Regions from separate parts of the Branchiibius cervicis genome, predicted to be linked through region 1. Evidence: riboswitches for the same ligand, from Rfam matches in the RefSeq annotation. Region 1 holds a riboswitch; the other holds the start of a gene.
What was found. Region 1 has a riboswitch for cobalamin ahead of ACFQBT_RS04575 (ribonucleoside-diphosphate reductase subunit alpha). Riboswitches for the same ligand answer to the same signal wherever they lie in the genome.
Positions count from the first base shown of each region.

Region 2: linked by a shared signal. The riboswitch ahead of ACFQBT_RS06565 (prenyltransferase/squalene oxidase repeat-containing protein) and the one ahead of ACFQBT_RS04575 (ribonucleoside-diphosphate reductase subunit alpha) in region 1 are both predicted to bind cobalamin.

Region 1 covers NZ_JBHSWJ010000002.1:813,799-824,441, forward strand. The annotation lists gene ACFQBT_RS04530 (HD-GYP domain-containing protein) at 1-187, shown strand, start outside; gene mctP (monocarboxylate uptake permease MctP) at 219-1,913, opposite strand; gene ACFQBT_RS04540 (DUF3311 domain-containing protein) at 1,910-2,221, opposite strand; gene sodN (superoxide dismutase, Ni) at 2,415-2,816, opposite strand; gene ACFQBT_RS04550 (S24/S26 family peptidase) at 2,927-3,241, opposite strand; gene ACFQBT_RS04555 (amino acid ABC transporter ATP-binding protein) at 3,238-4,062, opposite strand; gene ACFQBT_RS04560 (amino acid ABC transporter permease) at 4,064-5,005, opposite strand; gene ACFQBT_RS04565 (ABC transporter substrate-binding protein) at 5,010-5,930, opposite strand; gene ACFQBT_RS04570 (DUF559 domain-containing protein) at 6,184-7,008, opposite strand; cobalamin riboswitch at 7,288-7,496, shown strand; gene ACFQBT_RS04575 (ribonucleoside-diphosphate reductase subunit alpha) at 7,622-10,093, shown strand; gene ACFQBT_RS04580 (ribonucleotide-diphosphate reductase subunit beta) at 10,152-10,643, shown strand, end outside.
Region 2 covers NZ_JBHSWJ010000002.1:1,236,314-1,246,956, forward strand. The annotation lists gene selB (selenocysteine-specific translation elongation factor) at 1-1,343, shown strand, start outside; gene ACFQBT_RS06555 (SelB domain-containing protein) at 1,340-1,465, shown strand; gene ACFQBT_RS06560 (bifunctional adenosylcobinamide kinase/adenosylcobinamide-phosphate guanylyltransferase) at 1,488-2,042, opposite strand; cobalamin riboswitch at 2,107-2,238, shown strand; gene ACFQBT_RS06565 (prenyltransferase/squalene oxidase repeat-containing protein) at 2,317-3,609, shown strand; gene ACFQBT_RS06570 (hypothetical protein) at 3,606-3,863, opposite strand; gene ACFQBT_RS06575 (hypothetical protein) at 4,053-4,451, opposite strand; gene ACFQBT_RS06580 (hypothetical protein) at 4,462-4,593, shown strand; gene ACFQBT_RS06585 (CbiQ family ECF transporter T component) at 4,598-5,512, shown strand; gene ACFQBT_RS06590 (hypothetical protein) at 5,491-5,712, shown strand; gene ACFQBT_RS06595 (ABC transporter ATP-binding protein) at 5,709-7,325, shown strand; gene ACFQBT_RS06600 (ECF transporter S component) at 7,322-8,149, shown strand; gene ACFQBT_RS06605 (NAD(P)-dependent malic enzyme) at 8,282-8,995, shown strand; gene ACFQBT_RS06610 (malic enzyme-like NAD(P)-binding protein) at 9,019-9,450, shown strand; gene ACFQBT_RS06615 (DUF937 domain-containing protein) at 9,481-10,194, opposite strand; gene ACFQBT_RS06620 (SGNH/GDSL hydrolase family protein) at 10,338-10,553, shown strand; gene ACFQBT_RS06625 (DUF3043 domain-containing protein) at 10,563-10,643, opposite strand, start outside.

The DNA.
Region 1 (10,643 bases):
CGCGCAGATCCCGCTGGGCAGCCGGATCATCAAGGTCTGCAACGCCTACGTCGATCACCTGGCGGGGGAGCCCGGTCGACACTCGCTGGCTGTCGAGCGGCTCTACCTCGGGCTGGGGTATGAGTACGACCCCCGGGTCATCGACGCGTTGATGGCCGAACTCGGCGGCGAGGTGTCGAAGAACTGAGGTGGGTACGCCGTGGCGTACCCACCTCAGGTCAGGCCCGGTCGGGTTCGGCTTCGTCGGCGAACGGGTCCGGGTTGTAGGCGCGCACCTTGGGATCGTCGCTGTCGGCGAAGTAGTCCGCCGGCACCGTCGAGTCCTTACCGTCAGGCACGTTGGTAGCGCGGAAGATGAGCGTGAGTACGGCTGCGACCACGAAGTTCAGAACGATCGCGGTCATCCCGATGTAGCCCAGTTTGCCGATGATCGGCATGATCGCGGTCGACCCGCCGAAGTGGGAGGTAGCCGCGCTCGCCACGCCGTACGCCTTCCACGTGCCGTAGATCATCCCGACGGCCCAGCCGGCCAGTAGCGCCCACCGATGGAACCACCGGGTGAACAGTCCGGCCACGATGGTCGGGAAGGTCTGCAGGATCCAGATACCGCCCAACAGCTGCAGGTTGATCGCGTTCTGCTTGTCCATGCCCAGGACGAAGGCCACCGCGAAGACCTTGACGATCAGCGACACCAGCTTGGATACCTTCGCCTCCTGTACGGCCGTGGCGTCGGGTTTGATCCACTCCTTGTAGATGTTGCGGGTGAAGGTGTTGGCGGCGGCGATCGACATGATCGCCGCGGGCACCAGCGCGCCGATAGCGATGGCGGCGAAGGCGACTCCGGCGAACCAGCTGGGGAACTGGTCCTCGAACAGCTGGGGGATCGCCAACTGCGGGTTGGCCTTGCCGTCCAGGCCGATCGGCTTGGTCTTGGCCGCGATGGCAACCCAGCCGAGCAGCGCCAGTAGCGCCAGCACGAAGGAGTACGCCGGCAGGATCGCCGCGTTCTTTCGAATCGTGTTGCGGCTCTTGGAAGACAGCGCAGCGGTGACCGAGTGGGGGTACATGAACAGCGCCATCGCCGAGCCGAAGGCCAGCGTCACGTAGGCCCAGTTCTGCGCCGGTGGCACCAGGAACGTTCCGGTGGGTTTGCTCGGGTCCGCCTTGCTCGGAGCGTTCATCTTGGTCTCGGCTGAGGAGAAGATGTGGTCCCAGCCGCCGATCTTGCTGGGCAACCAGATGATCGCGACGATCACGACCAGGTAGATCAGGATGTCCTTGACGAACGCGATGATCGCCGGCGCTCGCAGACCGCTGGAGTAGGTGTATGCCGCCAGCACGATGAAGGCGATGAACAACGGCAGGTCCCGCACGAACCAGTTGCCGCCGCCGCCGACACCGAGGACCTCCAGGACCGCCTGGATGCCGACCAGTTGCAGCGCGATGTAGGGCATGGTCGCCACGAACCCGGTGATGGCGATCGCCAGCGACAACCCGCGCGATCCGTAACGTCCGCGGACGAAGTCGGCGGAGGTGACGTAACCGTGGCGGTGGCTGACCGACCACAGTCGCGACATGAACCAGAAGATCATCGGGTAGAGGACGATCGTGTACGGGATCGAGAAGAAGCCGCCGACGACGCCCGTGGCGAACATGGCGGCCGGGACCGCGATGAAGGTGTACGCCGTGTAGATGTCTCCGCCGATCAGGAACCACGTGATCCAGGTGCCGAACGACCTTCCGCCCAGGCCCCATTCGTCCAGGGAGTCCAGGTGGTCACCGCGCCGCCAGCGTGCGGCCAGGAAGCCCAGCACGGTCACGATCAGGAAGAAGATGATCAGGATGGCCAGGGCAACACCGTTGACTCCGGTGTTTGGTGCAGACGGATTCGCTGCTGCGACAAGGGTGTTCACAGCTCACCCGCCTGGTGGTCGTCCGCGCCCAGGGTGCGTTCGGCGATCGGCTGCCGCGGTCTCGCCTTCTTGGACAACACGTAGGCGATCGAGGTGCAGATGGCGGTCAGGAAGACCCAGAGCATCTGGTACCAGAAGAAGAACGGGAAGCTGCCGAGTTTGGGATCCTCCCGCGAGTACCAGCCCACGGGGATGAGGGCGAGCAACGGGATGATCAGGAAGATGGCCATCAGGATCTGCAGATCGCGCCGGGCCGGTGGTGCGGCATTCGGATCCGGTGTGGTTGTCAATGGTTCGGATTCAGACATGAATGGGCACCCTCCGACATCGATGCTGGCTCTCGGCCGCGCTGACGTCCGCGGCCATCGATCAACGTAGCGCGTGACCGCCGTCACGTGGTTCAACTCGATCGGCGTGTTAGATAGCGTGCCGAAGGATGGTGCGAACGATGAAAAACCGCCGCCGATCCACGGGATCGGCGGCGGTTTCGAAGCGACTGCGTCAGGCCTTCTTGGTCTCCCAGAAGATGTCGGCGATCTCGTCGATTTTGGCCAGCAACTTGTCGGCCGTCTCGACGTCCAGCGCGCCCTTGGTGCCGGTGGCGCCGGCCAGCTTGGTGGCCTCGTTGACCAGGGTGTGCAGCTGGGGGTACTTCTCGAAGTGCGGCGGCTTGAAGTAGTCGGTCCACAGCACCCACAGGTGGTGCTTGACCAACTCGGAGCGCTGCTCCTTGATGATCAGGGCGCGGGTGCGGAAGTCGGGGTCGTCGTTGCCGGCGACCTTCTCGCAGATGCCCTTGATGGACTCGGCCTCGATCTTGGCCTGGGCCGGGTCGTACACCCCGCACGGCAGGTCGCAGTGCGCACTGACCTCGATGGTGGGGGCGAACAGCTTGCGAAGCATGTGGCGTCCTTTCGTTGGCTCGGGTTGCCGGACCCCGCGTTGAGCGGGTCCGCTACGTCGAAACTACCCCCGCGCCCGCGAGCTTCGTAAGGCGCACCTACACCCGGGCGTCAGATGCGACGGCGTCGCGGCAGGCGTCCTAGCACCACACCGATCACCGATCCGGCCGGTACCGCACCGAACTGCCGGGAGTCGGTGCCGGCCGGATTGTCCGCGCTCAGCCACCACCGTCCGTCCGGCTCCCGCCGGGTGATCCGTTTGACTGCGACAGGGCGCGGCCCGTCCGGGCCCTCCGGCAGGCGTACGACGTGGGGCCGGCCAGGGTGCACCCGCTGGCCGTAGTGCACCACCAGACGGTCGCCCTCGACGTACGTCGGCTCCATGGAGGTGCCGCGCACGACGGCGATGCCGAACGGCAGGCTCACCCGTCGGCGGGGTCGGCCACCGGCACGGGGGTCTCGTGCTGCTCGGCCAGGATCCGGCGCAGGAAGGTCTTGGTCCGCTCATGCTGCGGACGGGCGATGACCTCCTTGGACGGTCCTTCCTCGACGACCACACCACCGTCCATGAAGACAACCCGGTCGGCGACGTCGCGGGCGAACGAGATCTCGTGGGTGACCACGATCATCGTCATCCCGGCGTCGGCCAGCTCGCGCATCACGTCCAGCACTTCGCCGACCAACTCGGGGTCGAGGGCCGAGGTGGGTTCGTCGAAAAGCATGAGCTTGGGCTTCATCGCCAGTGCTCGCGCGATCGCGACCCGCTGCTGCTGGCCGCCGGACAGTTGCGCGGGGTAGTGGTCGGCGCGGTCGGCGAGCCCGACGCGATCCAGCAACTCACGGGCTTCCTTGAGCGCTTCGGCCTTCGGCCGCTTCTGCACGTGGATCGGCCCCTCCGCGACGTTCTGCAACGCCGTCTTGTGCGGGAAGAGGTTGAAGCGTTGGAAGACCATCCCGATCTCGCCGCGCTGCTGGGCAATCCGCTTGTCGTTCAAGCGGAACAGCGTGCCGTCGCGGTCGTCGTACCCCATGAGTTCGCCGTCGACCCAGATGCGTCCGCCGTTGATGGTCTCCAGCTGGTTGATGCACCGCAGGAAGGTGGTCTTGCCCGACCCGGACGGGCCGAGCAAGCAGACCACCTCGCCGGAGTGCACGTCCATGTCGATGCCCTTGAGCACTTCGGTGTGGTGGAACGACTTGGTGACATTGAGCGCTTTCACCAGCGGTGCGTCGGTCGTCGTCGTCATCTCAGTGGTCGCCTCCGATGAAGTTCAACCGCAAGCGGCTCTTGGTGGCCCCAGCCGCTGGGCCGGTGCCGAAGCCCCGGCCGAAGTAGCGCTCCAGGTAGGACTGGCCGATCATCAGGATCGAGCAGACGATGAGGTACCAGATGACGCCCGCGACGTACGCCGGCATGATCCGGTAGGTGTTACTGGCCACCTGGGTGACCTGGAACCACAACTCGACGATGATCGGCACCGCCGACAACAGCGAGGTGTCCTTCACCATGGCGATGGTCTCGTTGCCGGTCGGCGGCACGATGACCCGCATCGCCTGCGGCAGGGTGATCCGGCGCATGGTCTTTGCGTTGCTCATGCCGATCGCTTTGGCGGCCTCCGCTTGGCCGGGGTCGACCGACTGGATCCCGGCACGAGCGATCTCGGCCATGTACGCCGCCTCGGAGAGGCCCAGACCGATGATGCCGATGATGATGGTGTTGGAGATCTTGTTGACCTGGATGGTCCCGACCATCAACGGGTTGTCGGTGCCGAACAGCTGCTGGGCGAACGGGAAGCCGATGTCCAGATGCGGATAGAGGACTGCCAGTCCACTACCCAGCATCACCAGGAGCACCAGGCGGGGGATGGCCCGGAAGAACCAGGTATAGACGAAGGCGACGCCGCGCAGCACCGGGTTGTCCGACAGTCGCATGATCGCCAGCAGCACCCCGCCGACGATGCCCAGGATCATGGCGCCGATCGTGCCGACGATGGTTCCGCGCAGCAGGCCCTGCAAGACGGGACGGTAGTTCATCACCGTGGCGACGAATCCCCAGTCCCAGGCGGGGTTGGTGACGAAGGAGGAGATCATCATCGCCACCAGCACGGCGATGACGGCGAGCGCCACCCAGCGCCACGGATGCCGGACCGGCCGGGCGTTGATCTCGCCCGGCCGGTCGGTGGTGTTCACAGGGTCAACTGACACTGGGGTTGACCTCGAAGGTGGTGATCGCACCGGACTCCTGGCCCCACTTGGCCAGGATCTGCTTGTAGCTGCCGTCCTTCTCCATCGCGGTGAAGGCCGCGGCGATCGCCTTGGCGAAGTCCGTGGCGTCCTTCTTCACCACGATGCCGTAGGGCGCGGAGTCGTAGATCTTGCCGACTGCTTCCAGCTTGTCGCCGGTCTGCTTCACCGCATAGAGCGCGACAGGGGAGTCGGCCACCATCGCCTGCACCTTGCCGCTGACCAGGTCCGCGGTCACCTTGGACTGGTCCTGCTCGACGACCTGGGTGATGACCTCCTTGCCCGACTCCCGGCACTTCTTGCTGCGGGCGGTCAGGTCATCGACCTGCACCGTGCCCTTCTGTACACCCACGGTCAGACCGCAGGCGTTGTCCGGGTCGACCTTGTTGGGGTTGCCCTTGGTGGTGACCCACTGGCTGCCGGCGGTGAAATAGCTGATCATGTTGACCTGCTTCATCCGGTCGGCGTTGATGGTGAAGGACGAGGCCGCGGCGTCGTACTTGCCGGACGTGACGCCCAGGATCAGCGTGTCGAAGTTGCCGTTCTGCCAGTTGGCTTTCAGGCCCAGCTTGGCCAGGGCGGCGTTGAAGAGGTCGACATCCATCCCGACGACGGTGGTGCCGCCCTGGAGGTACTCGTTCGGGGCGTAGCTGGCGTCCGAACCCACGGTCAGCGTGCCCTTGGCCTTGATGTCGGCGGGGACCATCGAGGCCAGGCTCGCGTCAGCGCCGCCGGTGGTCACGCTGGCCGTCGGCGAGTTGGTGCCGGTCGAGCCGGTGTTCAGGCTGTCGGACCCACACGCGGACAGCGCGGTCATGAGTGCGACCGCGGTAACGGCCCCTAGGCCCGAGGCTTTGGTGATGCTGCGCATTGCTGCTCCTTGACTATCGGCACATCGACCGTGACGGTCGTTCCCCGATCCTGACATCCTGCCGTGCCGGTGGAGGGTCGCCGCGCTGGTTTGTGATCTGCCCGTAACACCTTCCCGGCGACTTCCCATCCTTGTCCCAGCCTCCCACCGACGATTCTGAGGAATTCGACATTGTGGAGGACCTGGCCCGGGCGTGGATCCCTCAGAATCCGCGATCTCCTCAGAAACCTCTCCTTCACAACGGTGGCGCAGGTCAAGCGGCGAGATGGAGCCGCTGTGCGATGGCCCGCATGATTCGGTGCTGCACCGCCGGCCAGTCGTTGACCATCTGGTCGTAACTGACGCGGATGACGGTGTAACCCATCGTCGTGAGCAGAGCATCGTGCGCGATGTCCCTGCTGCGTTGATCACCGACGTGATGGCCTCCATCGATCTGGAATACCAGCCGGTCCCCGATGAGGAAGTCGACGGGTTTGCCCGCGATCACGATCTGCTGCCGTACGGCCACCCTCAGGAACCGCAGGCGACTCATCGCAAACGACTCGAGGCCTGAGTCGGACCACGGCCGGACGACATCCAGGATGGCCCGAGTCCGCGCAGTCATCGGCAGGCGGCTCATGACCTCTGGAGTGGTCAGACCCTTCCGGATCGCGGATTCCCAGGCAGCGACGGCATTTTCGTGGGTCTGGCACCCTGCGATCAACAGCAGACTGTTCTCCAGGGAGTCCACAGCAGCATCGGGATGACGCGGCAGCGCGGCTGCACCCCAATGGACGACGCAGCCGTCGGATCGAATCCCGCCGGCGTGCGGAGCAGCGGCAACGTGCACCCGGCCATCGGACATCACCCACAGCCCGCGACGCGCAGCTTCGCTGATGCAGGTGAGGACACCGTGCGCCCGGACGGCAACGACCACGGCGCGATCGACCTCGGGCAGCGCGACCCAGCCCTTGCGAACCCGGTAGATCTGGTGGTCGGCCAATGCGCGGCGGATGGCGTGATCGCTGAAGCCGGCCGCCCGCAACGCGCGGGTGGGCAGGATGCCGCCGTGTCGATAGATCTCTTCGCGCACGTGCATGGGTTCACCATCGCGGCTTCGGCCGTGATGGAGCTCGCGCAGGGACGGCGCGCTGTGGATATCTCCCGCACGGCCAGGTTCACGACGACCGATTCTGAGGCAATCGCGCGTTCTGAGGTCCCTTTTCCCCTACACCACCTCAGCAACCTCCATCACCTCAGAATCGGTGGGCAGGCGGGCAAGGGCGGGCTTGGGGCTGTGACCTGCGCAAATGACATTCATGTCATTCGACACGCCGAAACACAGCATCTAGGGGTTGCCAGCGCTGTAACCCCTAGATAGTGTGGCGCACGCAGTGGTCCTCCCCGGCGAACACCGGGGAGGGGCAAGAGGGAAGCCGGTGTGATTCCGGCACTGCCCCGCAGCGGTGAGTGAGGACGAAAGCCGTCATCAGCACTGGGTCCAGGACCTGGGAAGCGACGGCCGGTAGGCGCTCTGTCAAGAGCACAGTCACAAGTCCGAAGACCTGCCATTGCCCTTGCCGCAGCCTGCGGTGGGGTGCTCGCGGCTCTCGTGGGACGAGCCGGTGAGGTACGCCGATGCCCTGGGTGTCGCCGTACCTTCCCCTCTCCCTGTGCGCCGGTGAGTGACTTCGAGGGAAGGGATCCAGCCTGTGACACTTCACGTCACCAAACGCGACGGCACACGCGAGCCGTACGACGCCGATCGCATCAACCGGGCGATCGAGCGGGCGGCCGATGGGCTGCCCGACGCGATGGCCAAGACCATGCAGATCGCCTCGGAGCTGGCGATCACGCTCTTCGACGGCATCACCACCCAGCAGCTGGACGAGGCTGCCATCAACGTGGCGGTGCAGAACGTCAAGGACGATCCCGACTTCGACGTGATCGCGAGCCGGCTGCTGCTGAAGACGATCTACAAGAAGGTGCTCGGCGACTTCGAGACCGGTACGGAGCTGGCCCTCCTGCACCAGGCGCGTTTCCCGGGCTATATCCGGGAAGGGGTCGAGGACGGTCTGTTCGACAAGCGCCTCGCCAGCACCTACGACCTGGAATCCCTTGCCGCAGCGCTGGACCCGAGCCTCGATGAGGGCCTGCGTTACATCGGCATCGTGACTCTTCGCAACCGTTACATGGCCACCGACGCGCGCCGCAGCCCGATGGAGGTGCCGGCCTACTTCTGGATGCGCGTGGCCATGGGTCTGTCGGTGAACGAAGCCGAACCCACCAAGGCGGCCATCGGCTTCTACCGCAAGATGGCCTCACTGGATTACTTGGCCGCCGGATCGACGCTGGTGAACGCAGGTACGCAGACCCCGCAGCTGAGCAACTGCTTCGTGATGCAGATGGACGACGACATCGAGCACATCGCCACGTCGATGCGTGACGTGATGTGGCTGACCAAAGGTACTGGTGGCATTGGTCTTTCGGTCACAAAGCTGCGCTCCGAAGGTAGTCCGATCCGGTCCAACAACACCGCGTCCACCGGGCCTATCCCCTTCATGCACACCATTGATTCGATCCTGCGTGCGGTGTCCCGTGGCGGCAAGAAGTTCGGCGCACTGTGCTTTTACATGGAGAACTGGCACCTGGACTTCCCGCAGTTCCTCGATCTACGACAGAACGCCGGCGACCCCTACCGGCGCACGCGCACCGCCAACACCGCGGTCTGGATCAGTGATGAGTTCATGAAACGCGTTGTCGCCGATGACGATTGGTATCTCTTCGACCCGTTGGAGACCCCTGATCTGGTCGAGTTGGTCGGCGATGACTTCTCCCGTCGGTACGCCGAGTACGTGGCTCTCGCCGAGCGAGGCGGCCTGCGATCCTTCCGCAAGATCCGTGCGAAGGAGCAGTGGAAGGCCATCCTGGTGTCTCTGCAGACGACCTCCCACCCGTGGCTGACGTGGAAGGACACCATCAACCAGCGCGCCCTGAATGACAACACCGGCACCATCCACCTGAGCAACCTGTGCACCGAGATCACCTTGCCGCAGGACCGGGACAACGTGTCCGTGTGCAACCTGGCCTCGATCAACCTGTCGCGGCACCTCATCGACGGTGAGTGGGATTGGGACCGGCTCGCCGAGTCGACGCGACTAGCCGTGCGGCAGTTGGACAACCTGATCGACATCACCAAATCCTCTGTGTCGCAGTCGGAACACTCCAACAGCCAGAACCGCGCGATCGGCCTGGGTCTGATGGGCTTTACCGACGTGGTGGAGCGGCTGGGGCTGTCCTACGCGTCACCGCAGGCGGCCGAGCTGATCGACGAGGTGACCGAGTTCATCTCCTGGCACGCCATCGACGCCTCCTGCGACCTGGCCGCCGAGCGCGGTGCCTACGCCAACTTCGAAGGCTCCGGTTGGTCGAAAGGACTGGTGCCGTTCGACACCCTTGCGGTCCTCGAGCAGCGTCGCGGGGTTGAGGTCGAGGTCGACCGTACGGCGCGCCTGGACTGGGACGCCCTGCGCAGCAAAGTGAAAGGCGGCATCCGCAACGCCACCTTGATGGCCATCGCACCGACTGCATCCATTGGTCTGGTCGCCGGCACGACTCCCGGTCTTGACCCGCAGTTCTCTCAATTGTTCTCGCGGGCCACGTCGGCCGGGAAGTTCCTGGAGGTCAACCGCAACCTGGTGGCCGCCCTGCAGGAGCGCGGTCTGTGGGAGCAGGTTCGTGAGGAGTTGCTGCGCGCCCAGGGCGACCTGGCCGCCGTACCCGGTATCCCGGAGGATCTGTTAGAAACCTATCAGACGTCGTTCCAGCTGCCGCCGGACGCCTACCTGGTCATCGCCTCGCGAGCGCAGAAATGGATTGACCAGGCCATCAGCCGCAACATCTACCTCGAGTCGCGGGATATCGGGGTGATGGCCGACCTCTACCTCGACGCGTGGCGCAAGGGTGTGAAGACCACCTACTACCTGCACATGAAGCCGCGGCACACCGCCGAGCAGTCGACCGTGAAGGTCAATAAGGCCGAGAGCACAGGGCGCACCGGCGGCGGCTTCGGCTTCGCCAAGCGAAGCGCCGCGAGCCCCGCGGCCCCGGCCGCCGTCGTCCTGGACCCGCCCCCGCGGTGGTGGCGGTGGCCGACGAGCCGGCGATCGACGCACCCGAATTGATCGAAGGGTTGGTCTGCCCGACCGACCCGCAAGAACTCTTGAACTGCGAGGCATGCCAATGACAATTCTTGGAACCGGTATCCAGGACGGCTTGCTACTCAAGCCGATCCGCTATCAGTGGGCCTACGACCTGTACAACCAGGCGGTCGCCAACACGTGGTTCCCGCATGAGGTCCAGCTGGGGGAGGACCTGGCCGACTTCGAGCGGATGACCGCCGAGGAGCGTCACGCGGTCACCTTCTTAATGAGCTACTTCAACCCCAACGAGCTGCTGGTCAACAAGGCGCTGGCCTTCGGGGTCTACCCCTACATCAATGCGCCGGAGGGTCACCTCTACCTGGCCAAACAGATGTGGGAGGAGGCCAACCACTGCATGGCGTTCGAGTACGTGCTGGAGACGTTCCCCATCGATCGCGACGAGGCGTATGCCGCTCACGTGGACATCCCGTCGATGGCCGCGAAGGAGGCCTTCGAGGTGAAGTTCATCGAGCGGATGGCCTCGACGCAGCTGGACATCACGACCACCGAGGGCAAGCGGGACTTCGTGCGC
Region 2 (10,643 bases), 420 kb from region 1:
CCGACGACGGCTGGATGCCGCAGACCGGCGAACACCTCGCTGTGCTGGAGGCTCTCGGCGTCCGGCACGGCCTGCTGGTCATCACCAGGGCCGACCTGGCCGATCCCGCACCGGCCCTCGGGCAAGCGCGAGAAGCCCTGGCGGGTACCGGGCTGGCGCACATGCCGGCCGTCGTGGCCAGCGGACACACCGGTGCCGGCCTGGACCGGCTCCGCGAGGTTCTCGGTGGGGTGCTGGGCGGCGTACCCGGTCCTGACCCGTCGGCGGACGTGCGGTTGTGGGTCGACCGCCGGTTCCACATCAAGGGGGCAGGAACCGTGGTCACCGGCACCCTGCCGGCCGGCACGATCCGGGCAGGGGAGCAACTCGCGGCCGGTTCGCAGCAGGTGCGGGTGCGCGGCGTGGAATCGCTGGGCCGACCGTGTCCGAGTGCGACCGGCGTTGCCCGGGTAGCCCTGAATCTGGCTGCGCCGGTGCCGGATTCGCTGACCCGGGGGACTGCGCTGACGACGCTGGGTGCGTTCCTGCCGACCCGGGAGGCCGACGTTCGACTGATCGGCCCGGAGCGGGTTCCCGAGCGGCCGATGCTGCATCTGGGTTCGGCTGCGGTGGGAGTGCGGACCCGGCGGTTGGGAGGCGGTTTCTACCGGCTGCGGCTCGATGCGGCGCTTCCGCTGCGGGTAGCGGACCGCGGGGTACTGCGAGACCCCGGCAGCCGGCGCCTGTGGGGCCTCGAGGTCCTCGACCCGCTCCCGCCGGCGCTGGAGCGTCGGGGCTCGGCCGCCGAGCGGGCGACGTCCTTGGGGGAGTACGGCGCGACCCCGGCGGCCGAGCTGCGTCGCCGGGGCGTCGTACGCCGATCGGACCTGGCCCGGATCGGCGCCCCCGTGGACCCGGTACCGGACGGTGCGGTGGCGGTCGGGGATTGGCTGATCGGAGCCGATCGGGCAAGCGAACTACGTGACCGGCTGCGGACGGCGGTCGACGCGGCCGGGGGCAGTTGGCGATCCCGGAGGCAGCGCAGGCGCTCGATCTGCCCGACCCTGTCATCGTGGCGGCGCTCGCCGAGGGGTGGCTACCGGTGGCGGCGGGCCGGGTGGGCACGGCCCGCCGCGTCGAGATGGATCCGGCGGTGCAGGAGTTGCAGGAGGAGTTGGCATCGGCACCGTTCGCGGCACCGACGGCGCAGCGCTTGGCCGAGCTGGGCCTTGACCGGTCGCGGATCGGCCGGTTGCACCGCGACGGTCTGCTGTTGCGCGTCGCCGACGGCATCGTGCTCCTGCCGGGTGCCGACCGGCGCGCCGTGGACCTTTTGGCCGACCTCGACCAGCCGTTCACGGTGAGCACGGCCCGGCAGGCGCTCGGAACGAGCCGGCGCGTCGTCCTGGCGCTGCTGGCCCACCTGGACGCGACCGGCGCCACGGTGCGGCTGCCCGACGACCGCCGCCGGGTCCGCCGGGGATAGGACGGAGGACGACGACGCGAGGTCAGTAGGGCAGTGCCGGGAACGCGGAAAGGTCGACCGCCCGGCCGCCCATCAGCAGGACGGCCCGACTCAGGTGGTTGGACAGGACCGTGTTCGCCAGGCCCAGGGCGTCTTGCAGCGTGCGGTCGACCGGTGCACCGGCAGCGACCATCAGACCCAGCTCGCGGCTGATGACCACCGCGTCGTACGGCAGAGCCGACAGCAGAGCGGCGAGTTCGAGCGTGGCGTCGGTGACGGCGGCGTTGGCTTTCTCGGGAGCGTCCCAGGCATTCGCCGCGGTGATCTTTCCGGCCACCCACGCGGCCAGGTTGTCGACCAGAACGGCGCCGCGGGCGTAGAGGATCGAGCGCACCAGGTCGTTCGATTCTTCGGTCACCCAGCCCTCGGGCGGCGAGGCGAAAGCGGGTTCCGTGACGGTGCTGATCGTGTCGGAAAGAGCCGGATCTGCCTCGTCTGCCAACGGGCGCAGCACCCGGGTGCCGTCGCCGGTGAGCAGTGACTCGGCGTACCGGCTCACAGGGGTGTGCACCCCGGCGAGGACGAGGGTCGTGGTCACGGTGACGAGAGTAGCGCGCAAGCAGGCCGCGGGCCGGATCGGCCGGACGGTTGCGATACCCTGGCCACCTGCCCAGGTCGACGATCGGGGCAGGCACGGTGGAAGGGGAAGCCGGTCAGAATCCGGCGCTGGTCCGCAACCGTAGGTGATCGTCACGATCACGAGCCGGGATACCAGCCATCGCGCAGTAACTCACACCCGTCGAGATCTGCGGGCCGAGTTCCAGGCTTTCCGCCCAGGATCAGGTCGTGCAGAGGACCTTCAGGAAGGCCTCATGCAATCCAGCACTGCCGCGCGTCGCGCGGTCTTTCTTACGATTCCGGCGGGAGTCATCGCCGCCAGCGTCGCGATCAGCACCCCCGCATCGGCCGCGACGATCACCGATCCGGGCGCGTCTGCCGCCCGCTATCTGTCCCAGCAACTGGCCGCCGGCGACGATCACCTGCTCTACGACTCCTTCATGGGCGGCCCGCGGTATGCCAACACCGGCGGCACGGCCGACGCCATCATGGGCCTGGCCGCCTCCGGAACCAGCAAAGCGCAGGCGGCGAAGTCCACCGCCTGGTTTGCCAAGAACGTGACGGCCTACACCGGAAGCGGTCCGGCCATTTCCGCTGGGGCGACCGCCAAGGCCCTGTTGCTGGCGGTCGTGGAGGAACAGAACCCGCGCACCTTCGGGGGCGTCGACCTGATCGATCAACTACAGGACCGATTGGCGGCATCGGGGCGGTTCCAGGACAAGCTGGATCCCAGCGTGAAGGATGCACAGGACTACTCCAGCAGCATCAGTCAGTCCCTTGCCTTGTTGAGCCTGCAGCGGGTTGGTCAGACGGTGTCGCCGAGCGCCGTCTCCTACCTGCTGAAGCAACAGTGCAGCAACGGCGGGTTCGACTTCACCTTGGACGACACAACGTGCGTGAGTGACCCCGACGCGACCGGTTTCGTGATCCAGGCGCTGGTGGCCGTTGGCGGCCAGCGCGATGCGCTGAGCAAGGCCGTGACGTATCTGGCCGGTCAGCAGAACTCCGCCGGCGCGGTCGGAACCGTGGGTGTCGCCAACTCGACCGGCTTGGCAGCGATGGCGTTCACCGCGGCCGGGGACACAGTGCGAGCGACCAAGGCCCGCTCCTACCTGAAGACGCTGCAGTACGACTGCGGTTTCCCGGCCGCCCTACGCGGCGGCCTGGCGGCGAATGCGCAGAGCCTGGCCGACAAGAAGAAGTTGGGTAGCAAGGCTGCGCCCGACCAGTCGGACGACACGGCCACGGCGCAGGGGATCGTGGGCCTCGTCGGCTCCAGCTACGTCACGGTGAGCGCATCCGGGTCGGCCGCGGCTACTCCGGCCGACGCCTGCATAGCGACCCCGACCGGCACCGCGACCCCGACCGGCACGGTTACCCCGACCGCCACCGCGACCTCGACGGTGACCGGCCCACCGGTCATCACCGACGGACCGCAAGACAGTTCGGGCGGTGGCCTCCTCGTGGGAGCCGTTGTCGCCGGCGGCGCCCTGGCGACCGGCGCCGCGGGGCTGCGCCGCGTCTCCCGTCGCCGCGGGAAGCACTAACCGGTGACCCGGTTCTCGCGCTCGGCTGCCCTCGTACTGGCCCCGCTCGCCGTCCTCGCGGCCGGCGGGGCCGGAACGCTGTCGCCGGCGGCCGCTGCGACAGGGTGCACGACGAGCAGCGGCGTGACGGTGGTCGTCTCCTGGAACGGAGTGGACGGCCGTACCGGAGTGACGACGAAGTGCGCCGCCGGAACCCCGTCGTCGGCATGGGCAGCGCTGGCAGCGACCGGGTTCGGACCCACGACGGTCGTCACGCAGCCTGGTTTTCTGTGCCAGCTGAACGGCGCTCCATCCGGGTCGTGTCAGTCGACACCGTCGAGCAAGGCGTACTGGTCGTTCTGGGTGGGGCCCGCAGGTGGATCGTGGCGGTACGGCAGTCTCGGCGTCGCGAGCTACCGTCCACAGCCCGGTACCGCAGTCGGCTTCAGTTTCGGGGCCGGTGCTCAACCGGCTATCAAACCGCCGGCCATCTCCTCCGGCGGCAGCACGTCCAAGCCGACACCGAAGCCGACGAGCTCGACACCTGCGCCCAAGCCGTCGACGCCCAAGCCGACGCCACCCAAGCCGACGTCGACCACGATGCCGTCGACGTCGGCCAAGGCTCCGGCTGGACCTGCGCCAGCCCCGGACTCCTCCGCAGCGCAGCCGGGTTCAGTCCCGTCGGGTGCGCCGAGCGCCGGGGCAACGAGCAGTCCCGGTTCCATGTCGGCGACTTCCGGATCAGCCACCACGGCAGCGTCGGCCACGAGTTCCGCTGCGGCATCGCGCAGCGCCGCGAGCAGCACGGGTACCAGCAGTGCCGCCGCGTCCGCCGGAGCAAGCAGCTCCGGGCCGGCTGGCAACGGTGACGCGGTGGCCGCCGGGCAGCCCGCCGACTCTGCTGCCGGGTCGGGCAACACGGCCGTGGCCGTCGGAGCCGGTGTCGTCGCGGTCGCGGGTCTGGGCGGAGCCGGGCTGCTGGCGGCGCGCCGTCGTCGCGGCTGATCGGGTGGCGCGGTCCTTCCACGCGGTCTCCGTCTCGCGTGCCCTGCATCCTGGTGCGTGGTGGGTGTGGGCAATCTGCGTGGCCGCGGCAGTCAGCCAGGTCACCAACCCGTTGCTGCTGGCCATCGCCATGGCCGCGGTGGTTTTCGTGGTGTTGTCCCGCCGGACCGACGCGCCGTGGGCCCGCGCCTTCCGGTGGTACTTCTACCTGGGCGCGTTCGTCATCGTGACCCGTGTCGTGCTCTACGTGCTGGTCGGTGCCAAGACCGGTGACACGGTCCTGCTGCGCCTGCCGACCGTCGACATGCCCAGCTGGGCCGCCGGGATCCAGTTGCTGGGCCCCATCAGTCTCGAGGGGCTGGTCGTCGCCGCCTGCGAGGGTTTGCGGCTGGCGGCCATGTTCCTGTGCTTCGGTGCGGCGAACGCCCTGGCCAATCCGCGCCGGCTGCTGCGGCTGCTGCCGTCAGCGCTCCGGGACGTCGGCACGGCGGTTGTCGTCGCCGTCAGCGTGGTGCCCACGTTGGTGCTCGGAGTCGGGCGGGTCACGCGTGCCCAACAGTTGCGCGGTGATCTGCGAGGCGGCATCCATCGCATCCGGCGGATCGGGCTGCCCCTGATGGAGGAAACGCTGGAACGATCGTTAGCCCTTGCGGCAGCCATGGATTCGCGCGGTTACGGTGCATTGCGTGAGCAGTCCCGGTCCAGCCGGCTGGTCACCGGAGGCGTCACGTTCTTCGGCCTGATCGGGGTGTGCGTGGGCCTGTTCGGTCTGTTGGACCAGGGTGACATTCCCCTTCGTCTCAGTCTCGGCCTGCTGATCGCCGGCCTGGCCCTTGGCGTGGCCGGAATCGCGCTGGCAGGACGTCGTAGCCCGGTGACGATCTACCGGCCCGACCCGTGGGGGTGCCTGAAGCGTTGACCCTGGAGTGCGGACTGTGGACCGTGGGTCTGGTGTACGCCGCGCTGAGCCTGCACCCGGAGGCGGCGAGCATGCCGACCGAGCCGCTCGGCGTGCCCGCGGTGCCGTTGTTGGCGCTGATCGGGTTCTTGATCGCGGCGCTGCCGGGGATCTTCACCCCGGACCCCATGGCGGCCCGACGTGAGGTGGTGACGACGTGAATGAGATTGTGCAGTTCGATCGGGTGAGTCTGACCTACGAAGGCGCGGACGCCCCGACGCTCGTTGACGTCAACCTGGCCGTCGAAACGGCCGAGCTGGTTCTGATCGTGGGGCGTACGGGCTCGGGCAAGTCCACCTTGCTGACCGCGATCAACGGCTTGATGCCGCACTTCACCGGCGGCACCGTCGCCGGCACCATCACGGTGGCCGACCGCAGCACCGCCGATCACCGCCCACGCGACCTGGCCGATGTCATCGGCTACGTCGGTCAGGATCCGGCGGCCAGCTTCATCACCGACACGGTCGAGGAGGAGCTGGCCTACGGGATGGAGCAGCGCGGGCTGGCTCCCGACGTGATGCGCAAACGGGTCGAGGAGACCCTGGACGTGCTGGGCATCGCGGAGTTGCGCGACCGGCCCCTGTCGGACCTGTCCGGCGGCCAACAACAACGGGTGGCCATCGGTGCAGCCCTGACGATGCAACCTCAGGTGCTGCTGCTGGACGAACCGACCTCGGCCCTTGACCCGAACGCCGCCGAGGACGTGCTGGCCACGATCACCCGCCTCGTGCACGACCTGGCCGTGACCGTCGTCGTCGCCGAGCACCGCATCGAGCGGGTCATCCCGTACGCCGATCGGGTCATTCACGTCGGCACGGACGGTCGGGTGCGGATCGGCGAACCCGCTGCGATCATGGCGGTTTCGGATGTGGCACCGCCGTTGGTCGAACTCGGCCGGCTCGCGAAGTGGTCCCCGCTGCCGCTGTCCGTGCGCGATGCACGACGGCGGGCCGCGCAGTTGCGGGAGGCCGCCGCGGATGTCGCAGCGCGCCGGCCCAGCCCCGCGGGCCCTGTCGCGTCGCTGATCGCCCTGAGCGTCGGAGTGACCCATGGTCGCGTTCCGGCGGTCCGCGGCGTAGACCTGCAGTTGTTCCCCGGATCCGTCACGGCGTTGATGGGCCGCAACGGATCAGGCAAGTCCTCGCTGCTGTGGGCGTTGCAGGGTAGCGGTCCGATGGATCACGGCACGGTGCGGGTCGGCGGCGAGGATCCGCGGGCGATGTCGGCGGGAGAGCGCCGCGAACTGATCGGCCTGGTCCCGCAGACCGCCTCGGACCTGCTCTACCTGGCCAGCGTCGGCGCCGAGCTACACGCTGCCGACAGCACGGCCGGTGCTCCCGATGGCACTGCGCGCGGATTGCTCGACCAGTTCGCCCCCGGCGTTCCCGATGACCGTCACCCGCGGGATCTGTCCGAGGGACAACGACTTTCGCTGGTTCTGGCCATTCAACTCGCGGCCCGGCCACTTGTCGTACTCCTGGATGAACCCACCCGAGGTCTGGACTACGACGCGAAGGCGGCGCTGCGGTGCACGGTCCGGCGGCTCGCCGACGAGGGCGCGGCCGTGCTGATCGCCAGCCACGACGTGGAGTTCGTCGCTGCGGCGACCGACCGCGTGGTGCTGATGGCGCAGGGTGAGGTGATCGCCGACGGTTCCACCCCGCAGGTCGTACTCGCGTCGGCGGCCTACGCGCCGCAGATCGCCAAGATCATGGCGCCGGTGCCGGTCCTCACACTCGACCAGGTCGCGCCCATCGTGCAGGATGCGCGATGACCGCCGCGATCTCACTCAAGCCACGCTCCCTGGCTGCGATCGGGTTGGTCAGTGCCGTCGGCGCGTTCGGCTTCCTGTGGCCGTTGTTCGTCGCCCCCGGCTCGGCGCTGGCGCAGCATGCCCGGGACGCGCCGTTCCTTTTCGGGCTGCTCCTGCCGTTGCTGCTTGCGGTGGTCCTCGCGGAGGTCTCCGAAGGCGGTATCGATGCCAAAGCGATTGCGATGCTCGGCGTACTCAGCGCCCTGGACGCCGCGATCCGCCCGCTGGGCGCGGGTACGGCGGGCATCGAGGTGATGTTCTTCCTGCTGATCCTCGCCGGTCGGGTGTTCGGTGCGGGCTTCGGCTTCGTGTTGGGGGCCACGAGCATGTTCGCCTCCGCGTTGCTGACCGCCGGGGTCGGCCCGTGGCTGCCCTTCCAGATGCTCGGAGCCGGCTGGGTCGGCCTGGGGGCCGCCCTGCTGCCGCGGTGCCGCGGGTGGCTGGAGCTGGCGTTGCTCTCGGCGTACGGCGTGGTGTCGAGTTTGTTCTACGGGTGGGCGCTGAACATGTGGTTCTGGCCGTTCGCGACCGGGGGCGACACCTCGGTCAGTTTCGTCGCCGGCGCACCGCTGGCCGACAACCTCACCCGGTTCGTCGCGTTCAACCTCGCAACCTCGTTCGGCTGGGACCTGGGCCGGGCCATCACGACCGTGACCCTGATCCTGCTGACCGGTGTGCCCGTGCTGGCTGCGCTGCGCCGGGCGGCTCGCAAGGCCAACTTCCGGCCGTCGGTCACTTTCGAGACCGGACCGGATCGCGGTCCCGCCGTGCCCTCCGAGCGGTAGCTGTGGTTGAGTATGGCCCTCGGAGGCCACCCGCACCTCTGTCTTCCTCGTAGCTGCCCAGTCGATCCCATCCGGGCCCTACCCTCGAACCACGCTGCGTTTAGTTCCCTCTGTTGGAAGGTCTACCCCGTCATGGCTTCGGTGCCTGCTGACCCCGCGTCCGCCTTCGATTTCGACCCGGCCGACCCGGTCTTCGTGGCCCACGAAGGCGGCAAACTCGGCGTCGTCGCGCGCACGCAACTGCGCGACAGCGCCGATCTTTCGGTCATCTACACCCCCGGGGTGGCCCAGGTCTGCCGGGCGATCGCGGCCGACGCGACGTTGTCGATGCGCTACACCAGCCGCAGCAACACCGTGGCCGTGGTCAGCGACGGCACGGCGGTGCTCGGCCTGGGCAACATCGGTCCGGAGGCAGCGATGCCGGTCATGGAGGGCAAGGCGGTGCTGTTCAAACACTTCGCCGACGTCGACGCCGTCCCCGTCTGTATGAACAGCGGCACCGTCGAGGAACTGGTCGATGCGATCGCCCGGATCGCCCCGACGTACGGCGGCATCAACCTGGAGGACATCTCGGCGCCGCGCTGCTTCGAGATCGAGCGCAAGCTGCAGGAGCGGCTCAACATCCCGGTCTTCCACGATGATCAGCACGGCACCGCCGTCGTGGCGCTGGCCGCGCTGATCAACGCAGCCAAGGTGACCGGCCAGGAGCTGAAAAAGCTGCGGGTCGTGGTCGGTGGCGCCGGCGCAGCGGGCGTGGCGATCACCGACATCCTGCGCCGTTCGGGCATCCCCGATGTCGTCGTGTGTGACACCCGGGGGTCGTCGAGCCCTACCGGACCGACCTGAAGGACCACAAGCCGCGGCTGGCGATGTCGACCAACCCACGCGGTGTGCGCGGCACCCTGGGCGATGCGCTACGCGATGCGAACGTCTACATCGGGGTGTCCGGCGGCACCGTGCACGAGGAGTACATCGCGGCCATGGCACCCAAGCCGATCATCTTCGCGCTGGCCAACCCCGACCCCGAGGTGCATCCGGACATCGCGCACAAATACGCCAGTGTGGTGGCCACCGGCCGGTCGGATTACCCGAACCAGATCAACAACGTGCTCGCCTTCCCCGGGATCTTCCGCGGTGCCCTCGACTCCGGTGCCCCGGCCATCACCGAGTGGATGAAAATCGCTGCAGCGCAGGCGATCGCTGGTTTGGTGGAGAACCCCACCCCCGAGCAGATCGTGCCGTCGCCGTTCGACGAGCGGGTTGCTCCCGCCGTGGCGGCGGCCGTGGCAGCCCACGCCTGAGCGCACCGCCCGCGCCGGTACGTCGTGGCGTTACTTCTTGCCGCCGCCGAGCAGGCCGCCCAGGATGTCGCCCAGGCCGCCGCCGGAGCTCGAGGCGCCGCCGGCGGTGCTGCCGCCGCCCAGGATGCTGCCCAGGATGTCGCCGAGGCCGCCGCCGGAGCTCGAGGCGCCGCCGGCAGTGCTGCCGCCGCCCAGAACGCTGCCCAGGATGTCCCCGAGCCCGCCGCTGCCGGCGTCTGCAGTCGTGGTCGATGCTTCGCCGCTGCCTCCGAGGTTCCCCGGCACGTCGACCGGCCCGGAACCGTCGCCGCCGGTCGCGGCGCCGGTGTTCGTGGTGGCCGGTGCGGGCGTGTGGCTGCCGGAGAAGACCTTGCCGGCCAGGAAGGCCATGACCATCGGCGCCAGAATGGGCAGCAGCTTCTTCAACAGATCGCCGCCACCGGCGGTGGTTCCGCCCAGCTTTTGGATGACCTGGTCGGAGTTGTCGCCGAAGACGTTGTTCACGATCTTGCTGCCGTCTGCGACGTCGACGTCATCGAGACTCTCCGGGGCGTTGCCCGCGTGCTGTTGAAGAGCGTTGGCCAACGATTCCTCACCGCCGTCTGCGGCGTTGGCCTGCATACCGCCGACGAGAGCCGGAATTGCTTTGCTGGCCGCGTCGCGGATCTGGTCGGGATCGGTGCCGAGCGAGCTGGCGATCTGATCGATCGGAAGTTGCGAAAGAATTTCATCGAGGTCACTCATGGGATGTCCTGTCGTTCGGAACCGTACGGCTCTCCCGCGGGTAACCAGTTGGGTACCCCTTGGCATCGAACCTACCCACTGGCAACCGCCTTGAGCCAGCGGATGTTCGAGTTCGCGCGCTTGCCGCGGCTAGGTTTGTTTCCGTGAGCGAATCGTGGACCTGGACCTATGAAGACGCGGCCGGTGCCCCGGTGACCGATCCGACGTTGCCGCGCACCAGCTACCCGACCCAAAGTGACGCTGAGTCGTGGTTGGGCGAGACGTGGCAGGAGTTGCGCGCACAGGGGGTCAACAGCGTGACGTTGTACCTCGACGGGGCCAAGGTGTACGGCCCGATGGGTCTGACCGACGGCAGTTGACCTCGCCGGTCAATCGATCGCGGCGCCGCGCTTGACCTTCGGGCGTGGAATGCGGGACATCCGCATCTGGAACGAGCGCATGACGGTGTA